Regions from separate parts of the Enterobacter sp. JBIWA008 genome, predicted to be linked through region 2. Evidence: predicted binding sites of a transcription regulator. Region 2 holds the regulator's gene; each other region holds the start of a gene.
What was found. Region 2 encodes PhoB, which activates phosphate uptake and scavenging genes when phosphate is short. Its sites were predicted from a motif close to CTGTCATAAAACTGNCNNAT; they were not measured.
Positions count from the first base shown of each region.

Region 1: the regulator PhoB is predicted to act here: its motif matches at 2,477-2,496, upstream of glpT (glycerol-3-phosphate transporter).
Region 3: the regulator PhoB is predicted to act here: its motif matches at 1,780-1,799, upstream of uvrB (excinuclease ABC subunit UvrB).

Region 1 is NZ_CP074149.1:3,322,543-3,330,287, forward strand. It holds gene glpQ (glycerophosphodiester phosphodiesterase) at 1-1,004, opposite strand, end outside; gene glpT (glycerol-3-phosphate transporter) at 1,016-2,368, opposite strand; gene glpA (anaerobic glycerol-3-phosphate dehydrogenase subunit A) at 2,621-4,249, shown strand; gene glpB (glycerol-3-phosphate dehydrogenase subunit GlpB) at 4,239-5,456, shown strand; gene glpC (anaerobic glycerol-3-phosphate dehydrogenase subunit GlpC) at 5,453-6,643, shown strand; gene KGP24_RS15945 (nicotinamide mononucleotide deamidase-related protein YfaY) at 6,677-7,745, opposite strand, start outside.
Region 2 is NZ_CP074149.1:1,047,555-1,055,299, reverse strand. It holds gene proY (proline-specific permease ProY) at 1-380, opposite strand, end outside; gene brnQ (branched-chain amino acid transporter carrier protein BrnQ) at 462-1,781, opposite strand; gene phoR (phosphate regulon sensor histidine kinase PhoR) at 2,191-3,486, opposite strand; gene phoB (phosphate response regulator transcription factor PhoB) at 3,508-4,197, opposite strand; gene sbcD (exonuclease subunit SbcD) at 4,385-5,590, shown strand; gene sbcC (exonuclease subunit SbcC) at 5,587-7,745, shown strand, end outside.
Region 3 is NZ_CP074149.1:1,450,690-1,458,434, reverse strand. It holds gene uvrB (excinuclease ABC subunit UvrB) at 1-1,548, opposite strand, end outside; gene KGP24_RS07105 (ATP-binding cassette domain-containing protein) at 2,301-3,023, shown strand; gene bioD (dethiobiotin synthase) at 2,986-3,687, opposite strand; gene bioC (malonyl-ACP O-methyltransferase BioC) at 3,680-4,435, opposite strand; gene bioF (8-amino-7-oxononanoate synthase) at 4,419-5,576, opposite strand; gene bioB (biotin synthase BioB) at 5,573-6,613, opposite strand; gene bioA (adenosylmethionine--8-amino-7-oxononanoate transaminase) at 6,682-7,745, shown strand, end outside.

The DNA of each region.
Region 1 (7,745 bases), 2.3 Mb from region 2:
TCCACGCCCGCCTGGTTATACAGCACGTCGTAAAGCTGATTTACGTCCGTGGCATACGGCGGCAGCTGGTCTGCACGCACGGTATACGGATGCACCTGCATCCTGCTGGCGTGCGCCTCTTTCACCATCTCCGTCAGCTTCACGTGGCCCGGCGCTGAGCCCTCCGCCACCAGCATGTGGTAATCCGGCCCGATGCCGTCGGCGTACTGCGCAATCTGCTTCATCGCACCCGGCTTAAACATCCAGTCGTAGTTGTAGTTAACCCACTTCCCGTCCGGCTGCTTCTCCTGGGTTTCATTCCAGTCGGTATAGGCAATCAGCTGCACCAGATTGAGGTCCATCCCCATTTTCGGCTCCAGATCTGTTTTGATGCGCTTCAGCTCGGCGGCGTCAAAACACTGCAGATAAACCTTGTCCTTCTTGCTGGTGTAGCCGTACTGTTTCAGCACCTCCAGCGTCTTCGCGGCAATGTCTTTCCCTTCCTGATGGTGGAACCACGGCGCTTTGATCTCCGGGTAGATGCCGATATTTTTACCGGTTGAGTGGTTCAGCCCCTGAACAAACTCAATCTCTTCCTGGAAGGTATGGATCCGGAAGTCAGATTTGCCCATTGGGAAACGTCCCGGATAGACCTGCACCTTCTTGCCGTTTTCAATCTCGAAGCCTTCGGTAAACTTCAGGGAACGGATCTCAGCCAGCGTGAAGTCGATGGCGTAGAAACGACCGTCTTTGCGCGCGCGGTCCGGGAAACGTTCCGCCACGTCCGTCACGCGGTCCAGATAGTGGTCATGCAGGACGACCAGCTGGTCGTCCTTTGTCATCACCAGATCCTGCTCCAGGTAATCCGCGCCCTGCGCATAGGCCATCGCTTTCGCCGGGAGCGTATGCTCCGGCAGATAGCCGCTGGCGCCGCGGTGGGCAATAACGATTTTATCCGCCGCCAGCGCGGAGCCTGTCATCAGGCCCGCCAGCAGCAGGCCGGTTGTTACGTAAGATAATTTCATCGCAATGCTCCTTATTGACGACGCGCCAGCACTTCCGCGTGGTGACGTTTCTCACCGATCATCACAACAATCAGCAGCAGTACCGCCAGCACGCTGCCGCCGATCATCACCATAAAGCCGCCGTCCCAGCCGAAGAAGTCAACTGTGTAGCCCACAATGGCGCTCGCCGCGACCGAACCGCCAAGGTAGCCGAACAGGCCGGTAAAGCCTGCCGCCGTGCCTGCCGCTTTTTTCGGTGCCAGCTCCAGCGCGTGCAGACCGATCAGCATTACCGGACCATAAATCAGGAAGCCGATGACGATCATGCAGGCCATGTCTACTGATGGGTTGCCCGGCGGGTTGAGCCAGTAAACGACGGTCGCGATGGTCACCAGGGTCATAAAGAAGACGCCCGTCGCGCCTCGGTTACCCTTAAACACCTTGTCCGACATCCAGCCGCAAAGCAGCGTGCCAGGGATCCCGGCATATTCATACAGGAAATAGGCCCAGGAGGACTTATCCAGCGCGAAGTGCTTCACCTCCTTCAGGTAGGTCGGGGACCAGTCCAGAATGCCGTAGCGCAGCAGATAAACGAACACGTTCGCGACCGCGATGTACCACAGCAGCTTGTTCGGCAGGACGTACTTCATGAAGATCTGTTTCGCGGTCAGCTCTTCTTCGTGCTCCTTGCTGTAATCATCCGGATAGTCGTTTTTGTACTCTTCAATCGGCGGCAGGCCGCAGGACTGAGGCGTATCGCGCATCAGGGCGAAGGCAATAATCGCCACCAGAATGGCGCCAAAGGCAGGCATATAGAGCGCAGCGTGCCAGTCGTTGAACCAGGCCATCCCAAGCAGGAACAGCAGCGGTGGAATACCGCCCCCGACGTTATGCGCGCAGTTCCACACCGACACGATGCCGCCGCGTTCCTTCTGCGACCACCAGTGCACCATTGTGCGTCCGCACGGCGGCCACCCCATCCCCTGGAACCAGCCGCAGAGGAACAGCAGGACGAACATGACGGCAATGCTGGAGGTTGCCCACGGCACAAAGCCCATGAACAGCATGACCGCAGCCGCGAGGATCAGACCGGCGGGCAGGAATACCCGCGGATTAGAGCGATCCGATACCGAACCCATGATGAATTTGGAAAAACCGTAGGCGATGGAGATCCCCGACAGCGCGAACCCCAGATCGCCGCGGGAGAAGCCCTGCTCCACCAGATACGGCATGGCGAGCGCAAAGTTTTTACGTACAAGGTAGTACGCCGCGTACCCGAAGAAGATCCCCAGGAAAATTTGCCAGCGCAGACGGCGGTATAGCGGATCAATTTCTGCCTCTGGCAGACGCGCCCTGTGCGGCGCAGGTTTGAAGATACTGAGCATAACAGCCTCCGTGGCCTTGAATTGAATGGGCAGGTGGCTCGCACCTGAATTCCAGAGGCGGGGATGTTAAGAAATCACGGTGATTGTTACTGTGAATCAACGCACAGATTGTTACAGAAATATGACAGAATGCGCAAAAAAGCGCATGAAATCACGTTTCACTTTCGAATTTCGCGCGTTTATGTTCGAAATCAAACAAACCACACTATTGATATGGCTAAATGATAAAAAAACGAACATAGAGGGTAAACAATGACCAGTCACGATCCTCGTTATAGTGATGTGATAATCATTGGCGGTGGCGCAACCGGCGCCGGGATCGCGCGCGACTGCGCTCTTCGCGGCTTAAGCGTCACGCTTCTGGAACGCCATGATATCGCCACGGGCGCAACCGGTCGTAACCACGGCCTGCTGCACAGCGGCGCGCGGTATGCGGTTACCGACGGTGAATCCGCGCGCGAATGTATTGCCGAAAACCAGATCCTCAAGCGTATCGCCCGCCACTGCATTGAGCCGACCGACGGCCTCTTTATTACTCTTCCCGAAGATGACCTCGCCTTTCAGAAGACCTTTATTACCGCCTGCACTGTAGCAGGCATTCAGGCTGAGGCCATGGACCCGGCGCTGGCGCGGCGGCTGGAACCGTCGGTTAACCGGGCGCTTATCGGCGCGGTGAAAGTGCCTGACGGCACCGTTGACCCCTTCCGCCTGACGGCCGCCAATATGCTGGACGCCCGCGAGCATGGCGCGCACATTCTGACCGGGCACGAAGTGACCGGGCTTATCCGCGAAGGTCATCGCATCTGCGGCGTGCGGATCGTTGATACGCAATATAACGAACACAGCGAGCTGTATGCCGCCGTGGTGGTCAACGCGGCGGGGATCTGGGGGCAGCGCATCGCTGAATACGCGGACCTGTCGGTGCGCATGTTCCCGGCGAAAGGCTCGCTGCTGATCCTCGACCACCGCATCAATAATCACGTGATTAACCGCTGCCGCAAACCGTCTGATGCCGATATCCTGGTGCCGGGCGACACCATTTCGTTAATCGGTACCACCTCAACCCACGTGGACTACAGCGAGATTGACTACAATCGCGTGACCGCCGAAGAGGTCGACGTCCTGCTGCGCGAAGGTGAAAAACTGGCCCCGGTGATGGCGCAGACGCGTATTCTGCGCGCCTACGCGGGCGTGCGTCCGCTGGTTGCCAGCGACAACGACCCGAGCGGACGTAACGTCAGCCGGGGCATCGTGCTGCTCGATCACGCCGAGCGCGACGGCATGGACGGGTTTATCACCATCACCGGCGGCAAGCTGATGACCTACCGCCTCATGGCCGAGTGGGCGACCGATGCCGTCTGCCGCAAGCTGGGCAATACCGAACGGTGCGTGACGGCAGAACAAGCCCTGCCCGGCTCGCGTCAGTCCACCGAAAAAACGCTGCAAAAAATTATCTCCCTCCCCTCGCCGCTGCGCGGGTCCGCTATTTACCGCCACGGCGACAGAACGCCACAGTGGCTCGGTGAAGGACGACTGAGCCGCAGCCTGGTATGCGAGTGCGAAGCCGTCACCGCCGGTGAGGTGCAGTACGCGGTGGAGAGCCTGACGGTTAACAGCCTGCTCGATCTTCGCCGCCGCACCCGCGTGGGAATGGGTACCTGTCAGGGCGAGCTGTGCGCCTGTCGTGCTGCCGGGCTGCTGCAGCGCTTTCATACCACCACCGCCACCCAGTCGCTCGATCAGCTCAGCGCGTTTTTAAACGAGCGCTGGAAAGGTATTCAGCCTGTCGCCTGGGGCGATGCCCTGCGCGAAAGCGAATTTACCCGCTGGGTCTACCAGGGGCTTTGCGGTCTTGAGAAGGAGCAACGCGATGAAATTTGATACCGTAATCGTCGGCGGCGGGCTGGCGGGCCTGCTCTGCGGCATCAAGCTCACGAAGCAGGGGCTGCGCTGCGCCATTATCACCCGGGGCCAGAGCGCCCTGCACTTCTCGTCGGGCTCGCTGGATCTGGTGGACGAAGCGTACCGCGATAAGCTGCCGCCGGAGCACCCGTATCACCTGATTGGCGCCCAGCATATTGATCGCTTTGCGCTGGAAACCGAAGCGCTGATGGCGGACTGCGGCGCACGTCTGAAGGGAAGCGCCCGGCTCAATCATCAGCGCGTCACGCCGCTCGGCACCCTGCGCTCCGCCTGGCTCAGCCCGGAAGAGGTGCCCGTTGCACCCTTAAATGCCGCGCGCGTGCGGGTCGTGGGCATTAGCGGCTTTCTGGATTTTCAGCCCCATCTCGCGGCGGCGTCGCTCTGTCGCCAGGGCGTTAACGCCGAAACGGCAGAGATAGAGCTGCCTGAGCTTGACGTCCTGCGCGATAACCCGAGCGAGTTTCGCGCGGTGAATATCGCCCGTTTTCTGGATAGCGAGGACAAATGGCCGCTCCTGTATGACGCGCTCAGACCGCTCAGCGACAGCTGTGATGCCCTGCTGATGCCCGCCTGCTTTGGTTTACGCGACAACCGGCTCTGGCGCTGGCTCTCGGATCGTCTGCCCTGCACGCTCGGCCTGCTGCCAACCCTGCCCCCTTCCGTCCCCGGCATTCGCCTGCATACCCAGCTCCAGCGCCAGTTTGTCGCGCAGGGCGGCGTGTGGATGGCGGGTGATGAGGTGAAAGAAATCACCCTGACCGACGGCGCGGTGAGCGAAATCTGGACGCGCAACCACGATGATATTCCGCTTCGCGCCCGCTATACGGTGCTGGCAAGCGGCAGCTTCTTCAGCAACGGGCTGCTGAGCAGCCGGGAGGGCATCCGGGAAGCCATTATGGGGCTGGATGTTCGCCAGCGAGCCTCCCGCGCGGACTGGTATCAGAGTGATTTCTTCTCGCCGCAGCCCTGGCAGCAGTTCGGCGTGATTGTCGATAACCAGCTGCATCCGCAACTTTCCGGTAAGCCCGTCAAAAATCTCTTTGCCATCGGCTCGCTGCTGGGCGGGTACGATCCCATTACCCAGGGATGCGGTGGCGGGGTCTGCGCCGTCACGGCGCTGTATGTGGCAGAGCAGATTAGCCAGCGCACGGAGGCTGAACAATGAACGACACCCGTTTTGAAAGCTGCATTAAATGCACGGTCTGTACCACCGTCTGCCCGGTCAGCGGCGTGAATCCGCGCTATCCAGGGCCAAAGCAGGCCGGGCCGGACGGCGAGCGCCTGCGCCTGAAGGACGGCAAGCTGTACGACGAGGCGCTGAAATACTGCATCAACTGCAAACGCTGCGAAGTCGCCTGCCCGTCGGATGTGAAAATCGGCGATATTATCCAGCGCGCCCGGGCGCGCTACAGCACGCAAAAGCCGACGCTGCGGGACGCGATCCTCAGCCATACCGATCTGATGGGCAGCGTCTCAACGCCGTTTGCCCCGCTGGTAAATGCCGCGACCTCCCTCAAACCGGTGCGCCAGCTGCTGGATGCCACGCTGAAGATAGATCATCACCGCAGCCTGCCAAAATATTCTCACGGCACCTTCCGCCGCTGGTATAAATCCGTCGCGGCGCAACAGGCGCAGTACGCCGATCAGGTGGCCTTTTTCCACGGCTGCTACGTGAATTACAACCATCCTCAGCTGGGTAAAGATCTGCTGAAGGTGCTGAACGCCATGGGAACGGGCGTTCAGCTACTGAATAAAGAGAAGTGCTGCGGCGTACCGCTGATTGCCAACGGGTTTACCAATAAAGCGCGCAGGCAGGCTCAGAGCAATGTCACCTCCCTGCGCGAAGCGATTGTCGATAAAGGTATTCCGGTACTGGCGACCTCATCCACCTGTACCTTCACCCTGCGCGATGAGTATCCGCACCTGCTGGACGTTGATAATACCGGCCTGCGCGAGCACATCGAGCTGGCGACACGCTTCCTGTGGCGCAAGCTCGATAGCGGGCAGACGTTGCCGCTGGGGACATTACCGCTGAAAGTGGTCTATCACACGCCGTGTCATATGGAGAAAATGGGCTGGTCGCTCTATACGCTTGAGCTGCTGCGGTTAATTCCAGGCCTGGAGCTGACGGTGCTGGATTCGCGCTGCTGCGGGATTGCGGGGACCTACGGCTTTAAGCGTGAAAACTACGAAACGTCACAGGCGATTGGCGCCCCGCTGTTCCGCCAGATTGAAGAGAGCGGCGCGGATATCGTGGTAACGGACTGCGAAACCTGCAAGTGGCAGATTGAGATGTCCACCAGCAAGCGCTGCGAACATCCGATTACGCTGTTGGCAAAGGCGCTCGCCTGAACAGTGCCGGGGCGAAAGGCCCCGGCACAGGTTTTACTCGATGAACAGCGACTCGACCACATGGATCCAGCCGTGCTCGCTGGCAACCTCTTTGCCATTCAACCAGCGGCGCAGCATGTTCAACGCCATCATGGCGCAGACCTCCTGACGCACCGCCAGGCTGTGGCGGGTGATGCTCATTTTTAGCCGCAGGGCCCATGTGCCTTCCGGCGTCGCCAGCGCGAAGTTAAGGTATTCCTCGTCCAGCCCCCCGACGAACAGCGCCAGACCGGCAAAATGCTTCACCCTTCTCTCGGAAGCCCAGCGGGCGGTCTGCGCCAGAGTCTCCTGCTGGAACGGCACCACTTCGCTGGCCAGCAGCGGCGCGTTGACGCGTGAAAGCTGCAGCGCCAGCAGGCCACCGGTGAACTGCTCGCTTAAGGTCACGCTCAGCTGACGCGACTGCAGCTGCGCCGCAATCTGCGCGGGCAACCCTTCCGTCCCTTCAAAGATCAGGCTTTCGCCCGCCACGCGCTGCACCTCGGGCCACAGGGCCAGCATCGCCTCTTTCTGCTCCGCCGGGCCTGTCAGCTTGAGTTCAATGATCGGCATGGAGGAGCGGTAGCCCATGGAGACGCCCGGCGGCAGCGGGAGAGGGTCAAGGCTCTGGGCCAGATCGCTTTCCGAGCGGCCAAAGGTGGTCAGGCGCAGGCAAAGCGGCGGTTCAGGCAGGGTAAAACGGTCGCGAAGGCGCGGCAGGATCTGCTGCTCGACCATCACTTTAAATTCTGAGGGCACGCCCGGCGTGAAGAACATCAGGCAGCGGTTCAGTTGCATGGCAAACCCACACGCGGTACCCACCGGGTTATCGACCAGCTCGGCGCTGGCGGGAATTTCAGCCTGTTTGCGGTTGCTGGGAGCCATGATGCGACCACGTTCGGAGAAAAAGCGCTCCATCTGCGAAAGCCACGCCTCGTGCAGCACCAGCCCTTCGCCTTTTGCGGTCGCGGCGGCCAGCGCGCTGAGATCGTCACCGGTGGGGCCGAGTCCGCCATTCACAATCAGCACGTCGCAGTGTTCGCTGCGCTCGCGCAGAATAGCGACCAGCGACTCAAGATTGTCG
Region 2 (7,745 bases):
ACCCAAATCCAGTGCGGCACCGCCGGGAACCAGACGCCCATATAGATGCCAAACGCCGTCACGTCGGCAATCGCCACAATCAGGATTTCAAAGCAGTAGGTCCAGCCGGTGATAAACCCGGCCAGCGGGCCAAGGTTTTCCTGCGCGTAGCGGGAGAATGAGCTGGCGGACGGGTTGTGAACCGACATTTCGCCAAGGGCGCGCATGATGATATACGCCGCCACGCCGCCGATGATGTACGCAAGCAGAACGCTGGGACCGGCCATTTTGATGGCATCTGCCGAGCCATAAAAAAGACCGGTGCCGATAGCAGAGCCCAGCGCCATAAAGCGGATGTGGCGCGTGCTCAATCCACGTTTAAGTTTGTTAGTGCTTTCCATTTAAATCTTGCCATTCAACACGAAAAAAACAAAAAACCACGGGGCCTTAAGCCCCGTGGTTAAACAGTTTGTTGCCGTTGATTAATGAGCGTTCGATGCAACCTGACGCCCTGCAGCACGGTCCCAGATAATGGCCAGAACCAGTGCAACAACGGTAGGCATCAGCCAGGCCAGCCCCTGCTCGGACAGCGGCAGACGCTGTGTCCATGCTGGCAGTATGTGTGCGAAAGCTGATGCTTTAATCCCGTCAAGGATACCAAAAATCAGGCTGATAAACATGGCTGGCGCAATAATTCGTGAAGAGTTGTTCCACCACGGGCGAGTAAAGCTCAGCACCACCAGCACGATACACGGCGGGTAAATCGCCGTCAGCACCGGAATAGAGACCTGAATCAGGTGACTCAAACCGAGGTTGGACACCGCCATGGAGAAGATGCCGAGGATAAACACCAGCGTGCGGTAAGAGAGCGGCAGATACTGTGCAAAAAACTCTGCGCAGGCGCAGGTCAGGCCAACCGCGGTTACCAGACAGGCCAGGAAGATGAGCGACGCCAGCAGCATACTCCCCGCACCGCCGAAGGTGTGCTGAACGTAGGCGTGCAGGATAGCCGCACCGTTGGCGTTCTGATCGACCAGCATGGCGCTGTCGGAGCCCAGGCGGAACAGCGCCAGATACAGCAGCGTCAGCCCCACACCGGCCATCAGACCAGCCCAGATGGTATAGCGTGTCAGCAGACGCGCTTCGGTCACACCGCGGGAGCGCGCGGCGTTAACGATAACGATACCAAATACCATAGCGCCCAGCGTATCCATCGTCAGATAGCCGTTCACAAAGCCGTTAGAGAATGCGGCGTTTTTATAGGCGTCCATCGCGTCGCTAATCGGGCCAGCGGGCCACACGACGGCAGCTACAGCCAGAACAATAAGCGCCACAATTTTCAGCGGAGCCAGGAAGTTACCCACGGTATCCAGCAGCTTACCCGGATAGAGGGAAACCAGAATCACGATCGCGAAGTAAATCAGGCTGTAGATAAACAGCGGCATCGCACCGTCACCGGTCAGGGGAGCAATACCCACTTCGAAGGACACGGTTGCCGTACGCGGGGTCGCAAACAGCGGACCAACGGCAAGATAGCAGACGGTTGCCAGCAGAACGCCCGCCACTTTACCAATCGGGGTGCTGAGGCTATCCACACCGCCGCCGACTTTCGCCAGCGCGATGACGGTCAGAACCGGCAGACCTACGGCAGTAATCAGGAAACCAAACGCGGCGGTCCAGACGTGTTCTCCCGCCTGTAAGCCAACCATTGGAGGGAAAATGATGTTGCCTGCGCCAACGAACAGCGCAAATGTCATAAAGCCCAGCGCGATGATGTCACGCGATTTTAAGTGATGGGTCATAAAACCTTACTGCCTGTGGATGTGGTGTTGAAAACGTTGAGATTTTCGATATCCCTGACGGGACGATACAGCCGAAAATTTGCTCAATTTCAGCGGGAAATGCTCCCGTCCAGGCGTGGAGAAGAATAGTTTTTCGATTTACCACGCAAATACAGTCGGTCTGACAGTATCTGGGGCGCAATTTAAACGCTTATAACGTTTAAAGGCAAGGTGGGATCGCAAAACCAGAACAATATGCCAGCATGAAAAAACGTACCAGCACAATACGCTATTTATAAGAAAAACCCATGGCTAATCATGCGAACAAAAAAGAGACAACCGTATAAAATTCATCCGCGTTTCGCTTGACTGCAAAGCAAACGGGCCAGCAGATGCTGACCCGTGGAAAGGTAAAATGACACGCCTGCCGTCAGGCGATCTTTTTGGCAATTAATCGTTCCGGGATCACGAAGCTGAAACGGGTACCTTTACCCAGGGTACTCTGAATATCGAGACGGCTTTCGTGGTGATTCAACGCATGTTTCACAATTGCCAGCCCCAGGCCGCTTCCGCCCGTCTGCCGCGATCGCGCTTTATCCACGCGGTAGAAGCGCTCGGTCAGACGCGGAATATGTTCCGGCGCGATCCCCGGCCCGTTGTCCTCAACGCTAAACTCGGCCCCCGTTAGGGTATGGTGCCAGCGCACCACGATATCCGTCCCTTCCGGCGTATGATTCACCGCGTTGTACACCAGGTTGGAAATGGCGCTACGCAGCTCATCTTCACTACCCAGCACCTTCAGCGTGTTGTCGACGTCAAAGGTCAGGTGATGCTTTTTGTGGCTTAACGTCTGCGCTTCACGCTCCACAACCCGCAGCATCATCGGGACATCAATGGTGTCATTCAGCGCGAGCGTTGGCGCCGCTTCAATCTTCGAGAGGGTCAAAAGCTGCTTCACCAGGCCTTCCATCCGGTGCGTTTGCTCCCGCATGGTGTGCAGCGCTTTTTCACGCGGCGCACCTTCCAGCGTTTGCTCCTGCATCATCTCCAGGTAGCCCTGCAGCACGGTCAACGGGGTACGCAGTTCGTGGCTGACGTTGGCGAAGAAGTTGCGACGTGCCCCTTCCAGCTGGTGCATCTGGGTGACATCGCGCGCCACCATCAGCCACTGCTTATCGCTGTAGGGCATTACGCGGATCTCCAGATGGCGACCATTATTGAGCTTCAGATTGTGCGGGCGGGTAAAATCACGCTTTTTCAGGTACAGCGTGAACTCGGGATAACGCAAAAGGTTGAGGATATTCTGGCCATTGTCGTCGGGCCAGCGCAGGCCCAGCAGCTGTTGAGCAAGGCCATTACACCAGAAGATCGTCCCTTCTTCGGTCGTAAGAATAACGGCATCCGGCAGTGACTCAGCACCGCTGCGAAAACGCTTAATCAGGCTTCCCAGCTCGCGGCGTCGCTTTTTATTACGCATCTGCATCTGATGCAGACCGTAGAGCAGCGGCTCCCAGCTGCCGCTTCCCGGCGGCGGCGTCATACTTCGGTCAACCCACAGCCACCAGGAGAGACGCAGCAGGTTCCAGAAATGCCAAATCAGCAGCCCGGTGACCGACGCCAGCAGAAACCACGGCAGGTGTCCAAGAAAGGCCCCCAGTAGGAAGGCCGGAATACAGCATAAGATCAGTTCAAAGACGAGCCTTTTCCATGACAGACGTTCCAGCACGCGTCACACTCCTGTCATTGTTCAGAAACGGGTAGAAAAACGATAACCCGTGCCGCGGACCGTCTGCACCATACGATCGTGGCCGCTCAGTTCCAGTGCTTTACGCAGGCGGCGAATATGTACGTCAACCGTCCGGTCTTCGACATACACGTTAGTTCCCCAGACGTTATTCAGCAACTGCTCGCGGCTGTAAACGCGCTCCGGGTGGGTCATAAAGAAGTGCAGGAGTTTAAATTCGGTAGGCCCCATGTCGAGAGGATTTTCACCGGTCATCACGCGGTGTGAGGTGGGGTCAAGGCTGAGGCCCTGCATCTCAATCACCTCTTCCACCGCCATCGGCGAAATACGGCGCATCACGGCTTTAATGCGGGCCACCAGCTCTTTGGGGGAGAATGGTTTGGTAATGTAATCGTCCGCGCCGGTCTCCAGACCGCGCACGCGATCCTCCTCTTCTCCGCGCGCCGTAAGCATCACAACCGGGATGTCGCGGGTCAGCGCTTCACGCTTCAGGTGTTTGATAAACTGCAGTCCGGAGCCGCCAGGCAACATCCAGTCCAGCAGGATCAGATCGGGCCAGGGTTCATTCAGCTGGTTCACCGCGCTGTCATAATCCTCCGCTTCAACCGGCTGGAAGCCGTTTTGCTCGAGCACGAAGCACACCATTTCACGAATTGGAGCTTCATCTTCTACGACCAGAATACGTCTCGCCATACTTTGCCCTGTCTTATCTTATTTAAGTTACAAGTTTGTAATGCGGCGTCATTATGCGTCAGATTTATGACAGATTTATGAAAAACAGTACCACGATAACGGGCAAACGGTTGTTTTATTACAGCGGTTATTTTCCCGTCTCTGAACGTTTATAATCCTGCTTTCTCTTTTTTGCCACGGATCAGCTATGCGAATACTTCACACCTCGGACTGGCATCTGGGTCAAAATTTTTACAGCAAAAGCCGTGCGGCTGAACATGAAGCGTTCCTGAACTGGCTGCTGGAAACGGCCCGGACGCACGAGGTGGACGCGATTATTGTGGCGGGTGATATTTTCGACACCGGTTCGCCGCCAAGCTATGCGCGTGAGCTCTACAACCGCTTCGTGGTAAATCTGCAGCAAACCGGCTGTCATCTGGTGATTGTCGCCGGTAACCATGATTCCGTCGCAATGCTGAATGAATCCCGCGACATCCTGGCCTTCCTTAACACTACCGTGGTGGCCAGTGCCGGACATGCTCCGCAGATCCTGAAAAAACGTGACGGTACACCTGGGGCGGTACTGTGCCCGGTTCCCTTCCTGCGCCCGCGTGATATCGTGCAGAGCCAGGCGGGGATGTCCGGCGGAGAAAAACAGCAGCATCTGCTGCAGAGCATCACTGACTATTATCACCAACAATATACCGATGCCTGCTCCCTGCGCGGCGAGCAAGCCATTCCGGTGATTGCCACCGGCCACCTCACCACCGTCGGTGCCAGTAAAAGTGACGCGGTACGTGACATCTATATTGGCACGCTGGATGCCTTCCCGGCACAAAATTTCCCGCCAGCGGATTATATCGCACTCGGACATATTCACCGGGCACAGGTCATTGGCGGTTGCGAGCACATTCGCTACTGCGGCTCGCCCATTGCGCTCAGTTTTGATGAGACCGGCAAAGCCAAATGTGTTCATCTGGTGAGCTTTAGCGAGGGCAAACTCAGCGCCGTTGAGTCGATGGAGGTCCCCGTCACCCAACCGCTGGCGGTGCTGAAGGGCGATCTGGCGGCCATTACCGCCCAGCTGGAGCAATGGCGCGACGTCCAGCAAAATCCCCCCATCTGGCTGGATATCGAAATCACGACCGATGACTATCTGCATGATATGCAGCGTAAAATCCAGGCGCTGACGGAAGCGCTTCCCGTCGAGGTCTTACTGGTACGCCGCAGCCGCGAACAGCGCGAGAAAATTCTGCTGGGTGCGCAGCGTGAAACGCTCAGCGAACTGAAGGTGGAAGAGGTATTTGAACGCCGTCTGTCGCAGGAAGAGATTGACGACACAACGCGCGCAAGGCTTAACGAGCTGTTCCTTCATACTCTGCACGCGCTCGCTGATGAGGAAGAGAACGCATGAAAATTTTGAGCCTGCGTCTGAAAAACCTCAACTCCCTCAAGGGCGAGTGGAAAATTGATTTTACCGCTGAGCCGTTTGCCAGCAACGGGCTGTTTGCCATCACCGGCGCGACCGGGGCCGGTAAAACCACCCTGCTTGACGCTATCTGTCTGGCGCTTTATCACGAAACGCCGCGACTGCAGAAGGTCTCCCAGGCGCAAAACGACCTGATGACGCGCGACACCGCCGAGTGCCTGGCGGAAGTGGAATTCGAGGTAAAAGGCACTGCCTACCGCGCGTTCTGGAGCCAGAACCGCGCGCGCAACCAGCCTGACGGGAACCTGCAGGCGCCGCGCGTGGAGCTGGCGCGCTGCGAAGATGGCAAAATCCTGGCCGACAAAGTGACGGATAAACTCGAGCAAACCGCCGCGCTCACCGGGCTGGACTATGGTCGCTTTACCCGCTCCATGCTGCTCTCGCAGGGGCAGTTTGCCGCCTTCCTCAATGCAAAACCGGGCGATCGCGCCGAGCTGCTGGAGGAGCTGACCGGTACGGAGATCTACGGCCAGATTTCAGCGATGGTATTCGAGAAACATAAGGCCGCCCGTAACGCGCTTGAGATGTGCGAGGCGCAGGCCGCAGGCGTTGTGCTACTGAGCGAAGCGCAACAACAGCAGTTACAGCAGAGTTTGCAGGCACTTACTGACGAAGAGAAAACCCTGCTGACTCAGCAGCAGAACCAACAGCGAGATTTTCAGTGGCTGACGCGCAACGATGAACTTATTCGCGAGCAACAGCGCGTAATGTTCTTGCAACAGCAGGCGCAGCACTCCCTGAAGGAGGCCGCGCCTGAGCTGGCAAAGCTCCAGCTTGCGCAGCCCGCCACCCAGCTTCGTCCTCTGTGGGATAGTCAGCAAGAGCAGACCACGCGCCTCGGGCAGACAAAGCTGCGCATTGTCGAAGTAAATACTCGCTTACAGGCCAAAACCGCGCAGCGCTCGCGCATCCGGCTTACGGCACTGCGTACCCATCAACAACTGCAGACCGATCTGACAACCCAGGCAACATGGCTGACGGCGCATGAACGTTACCGGTTGTGGGGCCAGGAGATTGCTGGCTGGCGCGCCCATTTCACACAGTTGAATCGCGATAAACATCAGATCGCCACGCTTGCAGCACGTATTGCTGAATCACGTCAGAAGCTCGCCGACATGCCGGAAAATGCCCTGACGCTGACGGCGGATGACGTGGCAGCGGCACTGGAGCAACAGTCCAGGTCACGCCCTTTCCGTCAGCGCCTGACGTCACTTCATGCCCGCTATCAGCCCCTGCAAAAACGGCTGCAGCAGAACGCGGATACCCGGCAAAAAGCTCAGGCCGAGCAGGTAATACTCAATGAAACGCTGACGCTGCGCCGCCAGCAGTACAAAGAAAAAAACCAGCACTATGTCGATCTGAAAGCATTGTGCGAAAGCGAAGCGACGATCAAAAAGCTGGAAAACTACCGTTCGCAGCTTGAGGCGGGTAAACCCTGCCCGCTGTGCGGTTCCAGTGAACATCCCGCCGTTGATACGTATCAGGCGCTTGAACTCACCGAAAACCAGCGACGCCGGGATGCGCTGGAAAAAGAGGTCGCCGCGCTTAAAGAAGAAGGTCTGTTGGTACTGGGACAGGTCAATGCCCTGACGCAGCAGATCCAGCGAGAAACAGACGAAGCAAAGACGCTTTCTGAGGAAGAGCAAGCGCTCACTAAAGAGTGGCTGGAGATCTGCACCACCCTGAACATCTCATTGAATATTCAGGAAGATATCACCACGTGGATGAACGAGCAGGAACAGTACGAGCGCCAGCTTTATCAGCTGAGCCAGCGTCTGACCCTGCAAAACCAGCTGAACGAGCAGGAAGTGCAGGAGCGACAGTATCAGCAACAGCTGTCGGCTACGCGGCAGGCGCTGGAAAACTCCCTGCTCGCACTATCACTGAATGTCCCTGAAGAGGGCTCAGAAGCCGTCTGGCTGCACGCCCGGGAAGCGGAATTCAACCTGTGGCAGGAAAAACAGACGCAGCATGCGGCGATTCAGGAGCGCATTAACACCCTTAAACCTCTGCTCGACACGCTTCCGGCAACCGATGACACTGAGGCTGAACCGGCCATTCCTGAGAACTGGCGAGAGAT
Region 3 (7,745 bases), 400 kb from region 2:
CGAGACCTCCGGCATATCCAGACCTTCTCGCAGCAGGTTGATCCCCACCAGCACGTCAAACTCGCCCAGACGCAGATCGCGGATAATCTCCATGCGCTCCACGGTATCGATATCCGAGTGCAGATAACGCACCTTCTCGCCGTGCTCTTCGAGATACTCGGTGAGATCTTCCGCCATGCGTTTGGTCAGCGTGGTCACCAGCACGCGCTCGTTGATGGCGGAACGGGCGCGAATTTCAGAGAGCAGATCGTCCACCTGCGTCGCAACCGGACGAACTTCAATAATTGGGTCGAGCAGGCCAGTTGGACGCACAACCTGATCGACAACGTCTTCACCGGATTTCTCCAGCTCGTAGTTGCCCGGGGTTGCCGAAACGTAAATGGTTTGCGGCGCTAATGCCTCAAACTCTTCAAACTTCATCGGACGGTTATCCAGCGCTGACGGCAGGCGGAATCCGTACTCCACCAGCGTTTCTTTACGCGCCCGGTCACCGCGGTACATCCCGCCGATCTGCGGAATCGTGACGTGGGATTCGTCGATTACCAGCAAACCGTCTGCCGGAAGGTAATCAAACAGCGTCGGCGGCGGCTCGCCCGGCCCGCGCCCGGAGAGGAAGCGCGAGTAGTTTTCGATGCCGGAGCAGTAGCCCAGCTCGTTCATCATCTCAAGGTCGAACTGGGTACGCTGGCTGAGGCGCTGCTCTTCCAGCAGCTTATTGTTCGCCAGCAGCACCTTACGGCGCTCGGCCAGCTCCACTTTGATCTCTTCCATCGCCTGCACGATACGCTCGCGCGGCGTCACGTAGTGCGTTTTCGGGTAGATAGTGAAGCGCTGGATCACCGACTCAACGTGTCCGGTCAGCGGGTCGAAGAGCGACAGGCGTTCAACCTCTTCGTCAAACAGCTCGACGCGCAGCGCCATATCGTCCGATTCCGCCGGGAAGATGTCGATCACCTCTCCACGTACTCGGAAGGTGCCGCGCTGGAACGCCTGATCGTTACGGGCATACTGCAGCTCCGCCAGACGACGAACGATGGCGCGCTGGTCGATGATCATCCCCTGCGTCAGGTGCAGCATCATCTTGAGATAGAGATCCGGATCGCCCAGACCGTAGATCGCGGAAACCGATGCGACGACGACAACGTCGCGACGCTCCAGAAGCGCCTTAGTGGCCGACAGTCGCATCTGCTCGATGTGTTCGTTCACCGAGGCATCCTTCTCGATGAAGGTGTCAGAGCTCGGCACGTAGGCTTCAGGCTGGTAGTAATCGTAGTAGGAGACGAAATACTCCACCGCATTTTCCGGGAAGAACTCTTTCATCTCGCCGTAAAGCTGCGCCGCCAGGGTTTTATTGGGTGCCAGCACCATCGTTGGGCGCTGGAGATCCGCAATCACGTTGGCGATGGTGAACGTTTTACCCGACCCGGTTACCCCCAGCAGCGTCTGGTGCGCCAGCCCATCTTCCAGCCCCTCTTCCAGACGACGGATCGCCTCAGGCTGATCGCCAGATGGACGGAAAGCAGAATTCAATTTGAACGGTTTACTCATGGGCGACAACCTGATGACGTTATAAGCGGCAGGTGAGTAATTTTACTCGTTGTTGCCAGGAATGCCAGTAAAAAATACTGGATGAAAAACCAGTGGCATGTCAGGATATTTAGCATAGCGCCTGAAGGGGTGGTGCGATAACGACCAAAATTTGGGCTGTGACAATATAAAACACCAGTCAGGTCAGGTTATCCCCAGAACTTTTTCTTTTTTAACATTTGTCAAGCCAGGTAATGATAGTTTTGTGGCAACGGGTGACACTTTCATGACGGGAATTGCTTTTATCTAAGCAGTTAAATAATAAACGATATTTTCTAAAGCCGCGTTTCGCGTCAATTTGGGCGTAAGCCGCGTCTTCTCTCGCTTATCGCGTGTTTTCTAACTCTAATGCACATGGTTATCCACAGGAATAGTGGATAACTGCTTCCAGCCCGTGCAGAGTGGCGCTCGGCAAATTCCCGGATTTTCCCACGAGACGGCAGCAAAAAATTTTTATAGCTATTTTTTGATGATTAACAGTTGTGTCATTCATAACCAAGCGATGAGATATTGCTCACATTTTCATCATTTCGGGTACTGCACCACAACTCGGCACCGACAGCACCGTCGATGTGCAATCCCCTTTTTTCTCAGCCCCTCTCCGGTGACTTATTCCTAAAAAAGTCGTTTTTTTGAACACTTTCTGGTTTCTGGCAGGGGTTTTGCACATTCAAACCCGAGCCTCACCTACACACATTTTTAAGGAGAGAAAGATGTTGAGTCTGCGTGCTGTGAATCAGTTTTACGGAAGCCAACATACGCTATGGAACGTGAATTTGGATTTTCCGCAAGGGATGTGTACAGGCGTCGTTGGCCTCCCGGGAATGGGGAAAACCACCCTCATGAATTGCATCGCCGGGAGAGTGCCCGTTGAAAGCGGCAGCATCATCTGGCATGAGGCGGGCGCGCCGCCGCGGGACTTGCTTAACCTGCCGCCAGAACAGCGTTCAGGACCGGGGATAGGCTATGTCCCGCAGGACAGGCGGATCTTCTCCCAGCTAACGATTGAGGAGAATCTGCATATCGCCATGCGGGCGATGGGGAAACCCAACCCGGAAGCGAAAAGTGAGGTTTACGACCTGTTTCCGGCGCTCTACGCATTGCGACAGACCCGCGCGAACACGCTCTCTCCGGACGACCAGTACCAGCTGGCGCTGGCTAATGCGCTGGTGAACCGTCCGCACCTGCTGATCCTCGATGAGCCCCTGCACGGCGCAGGACACAGCTTCGCCCAGAGGCTGGGGCAGCTGCTGGCGCGCTTAAACCGGGAGTTAGGCATGACGGTGCTGTTAGCGGAGCAGCAGCTGTCGTTTATCCGCCGGGTGGCGGACCGTTTCTGTATGCTCTATCGCGGGCGTAACGTGGCGCAGGGCCACGTTAACGAACTGGATGACGAGCTTATCGCGCACTGGATGTCTCGGGAAGCAAGACGCTGAGATCGAGATAACGCCCGGTGTCGGCATTTTCCGCGCCGTCAGCAAGCCAGGGAATTTCTCCGAGGCACGGGGCGGGAAGGACGCGCCTGAGCGTCGCCAGATACTCCAGGTGTCGTTTACCCGGCGCAACCACGTCGTTGGCTATCCAGCCCGCCAGCGTCAGCCCGGCCTGCTGTACGGCCTGCGCGGTCAACATGGCGTGATTGATGCAGCCCAGCTTGACGCCGACGACCAGAATGACCGGAAGCTGCTCGGCCTGCACCCAGTCAGCAAACGTCTGCGCGTCCGAAAGCGGCGTAAACCAGCCGCCTGCACCCTCCACCAGCACCCAGTCGGCCTGGCTTTCCAGCGTCCGTAACCCGGCTGACAGCACGGTGAAATCAATCGGACGACCTTCGTCAGCGCTGATAATGTGCGGCGAGGTCGGCTCGGCAAAGGTGTACGGATTGACCGCTGAATAGGCGAGCTCAAGGGTGCTGTTACGCTGGAGCGCCAGCGCGTCGGTGTTGCGTAACCCTTCAGCCGTCATCTCGCTGCCGGACGCCACGGGCTTATACCCGGCGGTGTTTTTCCCGAGCCGTCGTGCCGCCTGCAGCAGCGCCGAGCTGGCAACCGTTTTGCCCACTTCTGTATCCGTTCCGGTGACAAAATAACGTTCAGTCACGTTCGATAATCCCATGAAAAAGTTGATAGGAGAGCGGGAAATGACCCCGCTGCTGCGGCCAGGCCAGCTCAAGGCGCTGCAGCTGGCCCCGGGTGAGCGGTTTTTTCTCCCGTCCGGCATGCAGGTGCGTGGCGCCTATGCCCTTCAGCGAGCGCATGGCGCTGAGCGCATCGCTAAAATTGAGGGTGATGGTCTGCACCGTGCTGCGATAGCGCCAGCCTGCCAGCGCCTGCGTCACCTGGTCATGCGATAAAAAGCGGTTAGCGTGCGGTTGCTCATCCACCGCTTTCCACGCCTGATTCAGCTCCGGCAGCGAACTTTCCAGCAGGGTGGTAAAGGCCACCTTCCCGCCCGGTCGCGCCACGCGATAAAGCTCGCGCAAGGCCTGCGGCAGGCTGCTGCACCACTGGACCGCCAGATGACTCCAGACCAGATCGAACTGCGCATCCGCCAGCGGGATAGCCTCGATATCGGCCAGCAGATAATGGTCCGCGGCCTGCCTCTGACGCGCCTCGTCGAGCATCTGGTCTGAGAGGTCGATAGCCGTGACCTGACTTCCCGCCCCGCGCCAGTAGCGACTGTTGCTGCCGGGACCACAGCCCGCGTCCAGCACCTGCGGAAAACGGTTTTCGCCAAGCGCGGCCAGAAGCCCCTGCGCGCTCTGACGCTGCAGGTCGTCGTGCTGCGAATAGCTCTGCGCGGCCCGACCAAATGCCGCCGCAACGGCCTGTTTATTCACCGGCAGCATGGAGCGCCTCCAGCAGCGTCTGGATATCCCGTGCTTCATGCGCCGCCGTCAGGGTTAAACGCAGCCGCGCGGTACCCGGTGGAACGGTTGGCGGGCGGATGGCGGTGACCCACATGCCGCGCTCGCGCAGCGCCTGTGCCAGCGCCAGCGCGCGGCCGTTTTCGCCGACAATCACCGGCTGGATAGCGCTCTGCGAATCGGGGCTGTGGAAAGGCAGCGCCGCTAGCCCCTGACGGAAGCGGGAGATATGCTCTGCCAGCCGCTGACGACGCTCATCCCCTTCTGCGCTGCGGGTCACCGCCAGCGACGCAGATAGCGCCACGGCCTGCGCCGGGGGCATGCTGGTGCTGTAAATCAGGTGTCGGGCAAACTGCAGCAGATAGTCGGCGACGGACTCACTGCACAGCACGGCGGCGCCGCTGACGCCAAAGCCCTTGCCGAAGGTGACAATCAGCAGCTCCGGCTTCACGTTTTGCTGATGCGCGCTGCCGCGACCTTCGTCGCCCATTACGCCAATCCCGTGGGCATCGTCCACCAGCAGCCAGGCGTTTTGCCGCTTTGCGGCCTCGTGCAGCGCGGCAAGCGGCGCGCTGTCGCCGTCCATGCTGAACACGCCTTCGGTGACCGCCAGCTGTTGTCCGTCGCAGGGTTTATCCAGCAGCGCAGCAAGCTGCCCCGCATCGTTATGGGCAAAACGGCGCAGCTGCGCCGGGCTTAAATTTGCCGCCTCCAGCAGCGAGGCGTGGCTCAGGCGGTCAGCGACTATGCGATCCTCTTTTTCCATCAGGGCGGTAATCACCGCCTGATTCGCAGCAAAGCCGGAGATAAAGAGCAGCGCGCGCGGGTAGCCGAGCCAGTCGGCAAGCGCCTCTTCCAGCGCCTGATGCGCCGTGGTGTAGCCGCTGACGTGTCCCGAGCCACCGCTGCCCACGCCAAACCGCTCAGCACCCTGCTGCCAGGCGCGGATGATGGCCGGATGCTGGCTCAGCCCGAGATAGTCGTTGCTGGAGAAATTACAAAACTGCCGCCCGTCGCGGGTAAGAAAACGGCCCGCGCCGTTTTCCACCACCCTGCGAACGCGAAACGCCTCTGCCGCCCGGCGTTCGTCCAGCGCGGTATTAATTCGTGCCTGCCAGGTCATACTGCTGCCGCGTTGTAGAACTGGTCGGTGTCGGCGTTGAAAATCTGCTGCTCCAGCTGCTGCTGTTGCTCGTTATCGCCCGTCAGCACCTCGGTCTGATGCGGGTTAAGCCCCAGCTTGCGGAACAGCTGAACGTCTTTGTCCTCTTCCGGGTTCGGCGTAGTCAGCAGCTTGCAGCCGTAGAAGATGGAGTTGGCTCCAGCCATGAAGCACATCGCCTGGGTCTGCTCGTTCATCTGTTCACGGCCCGCAGAGAGGCGCACGAAAGAGGTCGGCATCATGATGCGCGCCACCGCGATGGTGCGGATAAAATCAAACGCATCCACGTCGTCGTTATTCGCCAGCGGCGTGCCTTTAACCTTCACCAGCATGTTGATCGGCACGCTTTCCGGCGGGGTCGGCAGGTTCGCCAGCTGCAGCAGCAGGCCCGCGCGGTCTTTAACCGTCTCGCCTAAGCCGACAATACCGCCCGAGCAGACCTTGATCCCCGCGTCACGCACTTTATCCAGCGTGTCCAGACGCTCCTGATAGGTACGCGTGGTGATGATGTTGCCGTAAAACTCCGGCGAGGTGTCGAGGTTGTGGTTGTAGTAGTCCAGCCCTGCGGCGGAGAGGCGCTGAGCCTGCTCGTCGTTCAGCGTGCCGAGGGTCATACAGGCTTCGAGGCCCATCTCCTTCACGCCCTTCACCATCTGCTCCAGATACGGCATGTCGCGATCGTGCGGGTTTTTCCACGCCGCGCCCATGCAGAAGCGGGTCGAGCCGGCGTTTTTCGCCTTGCGCGCCGAGTCGAGCACCTGCTCCACTTCCATCAGGCGCTCTGACTCCAGACCGGTTTTGTAGCGCGCGCTCTGCGGGCAATATTTGCAGTCTTCGGGGCAGGCACCGGTCTTGATCGACAGCAGCGTGCTGACCTGAACATGGCGGGGATCGAAGTGCTGACGATGCACCTGTTGGGCTTCGAACATCAGCTCAAGGAAAGGTTTGTTGAATAATTCAGTGACTTGCGACATCGTCCAGCGTGCGTGGTGAGCCATGGGGCTTCTCCAAAGGGTTTTGTTAATTTTCGGTTCGGTTTATACTCGTAAACCTAAAACTTTTCAAAATGGTTTACAAGTCGATTATGACCCAGGACGATCTCGCCTTCGACAAGCAGCATATCTGGCACCCTTACACCTCCACCACCCGCCCCCTTCCCGTCTATCCGGTGGCCTCGGCCCACGGCTGCGAGCTGCACCTCGCCAGCGGCGAACGGCTCGTTGACGGAATGTCTTCCTGGTGGGCGGCCATTCACGGGTACAACAACCCGCGCCTGAACGCGGCGATGAAGGCGCAGATTGACCAGATGTCGCACGTGATGTTTGGCGGAATCACCCATCAGCCCGCGGTGGACTTATGCCGTCGCCTGGTGGCGATGACGCCTGAATCGCTGGAGTGCGTGTTCCTGGCCGATTCCGGCTCCGTGGCGGTGGAAGTGGCGATGAAAATGGCGCTGCAGTACTGGCACGCCAAAGGCGAAACGCGCCAGCGGTTCCTCACCTTCCGCAACGGCTATCACGGGGATACCTTCGGGGCGATGTCGGTGTGCGATCCGGACAACTCGATGCACAGCCTGTGGAAAGGCTATCTGCCGGAAAACCTGTTCGCCCCTGCCCCGCAGAGCCGCTTCGACGGCGAGTGGAGCGAGATGGACATGGTCGGTTTCGCCCAGCTGATGGCGGCGCATCGCCATGAAATCGCCGCCGTGATCCTGGAGCCGATTGTGCAGGGTGCAGGCGGAATGCGGATGTACCACCCGGAATGGCTGAGGCGTATTCGCAGGATGTGCGACCGCGAGGGCATTCTGCTGATTGCCGATGAGATCGCCACCGGCTTTGGCCGCACCGGCAAGCTGTTTGCCTGCGAGCATGCGGGTATTGCCCCGGATATTCTGTGTCTGGGTAAAGCGCTGACAGGCGGCACCATGACGCTCTCCGCCACGCTCACGACCCGCCAGGTGGCCGACACCATCAGCGACGGCGAGGCGGGCTGCTTTATGCACGGCCCGACGTTTATGGGTAATCCTCTCGCCTGCGCCGTCGCAAGCGAAAGCCTGGCCATTCTGGAGAGCGGCGAATGGCAAACGCAGGTGGCGGCGATTGAGGCGCAGCTGAAAGACGAGCTGAGCGC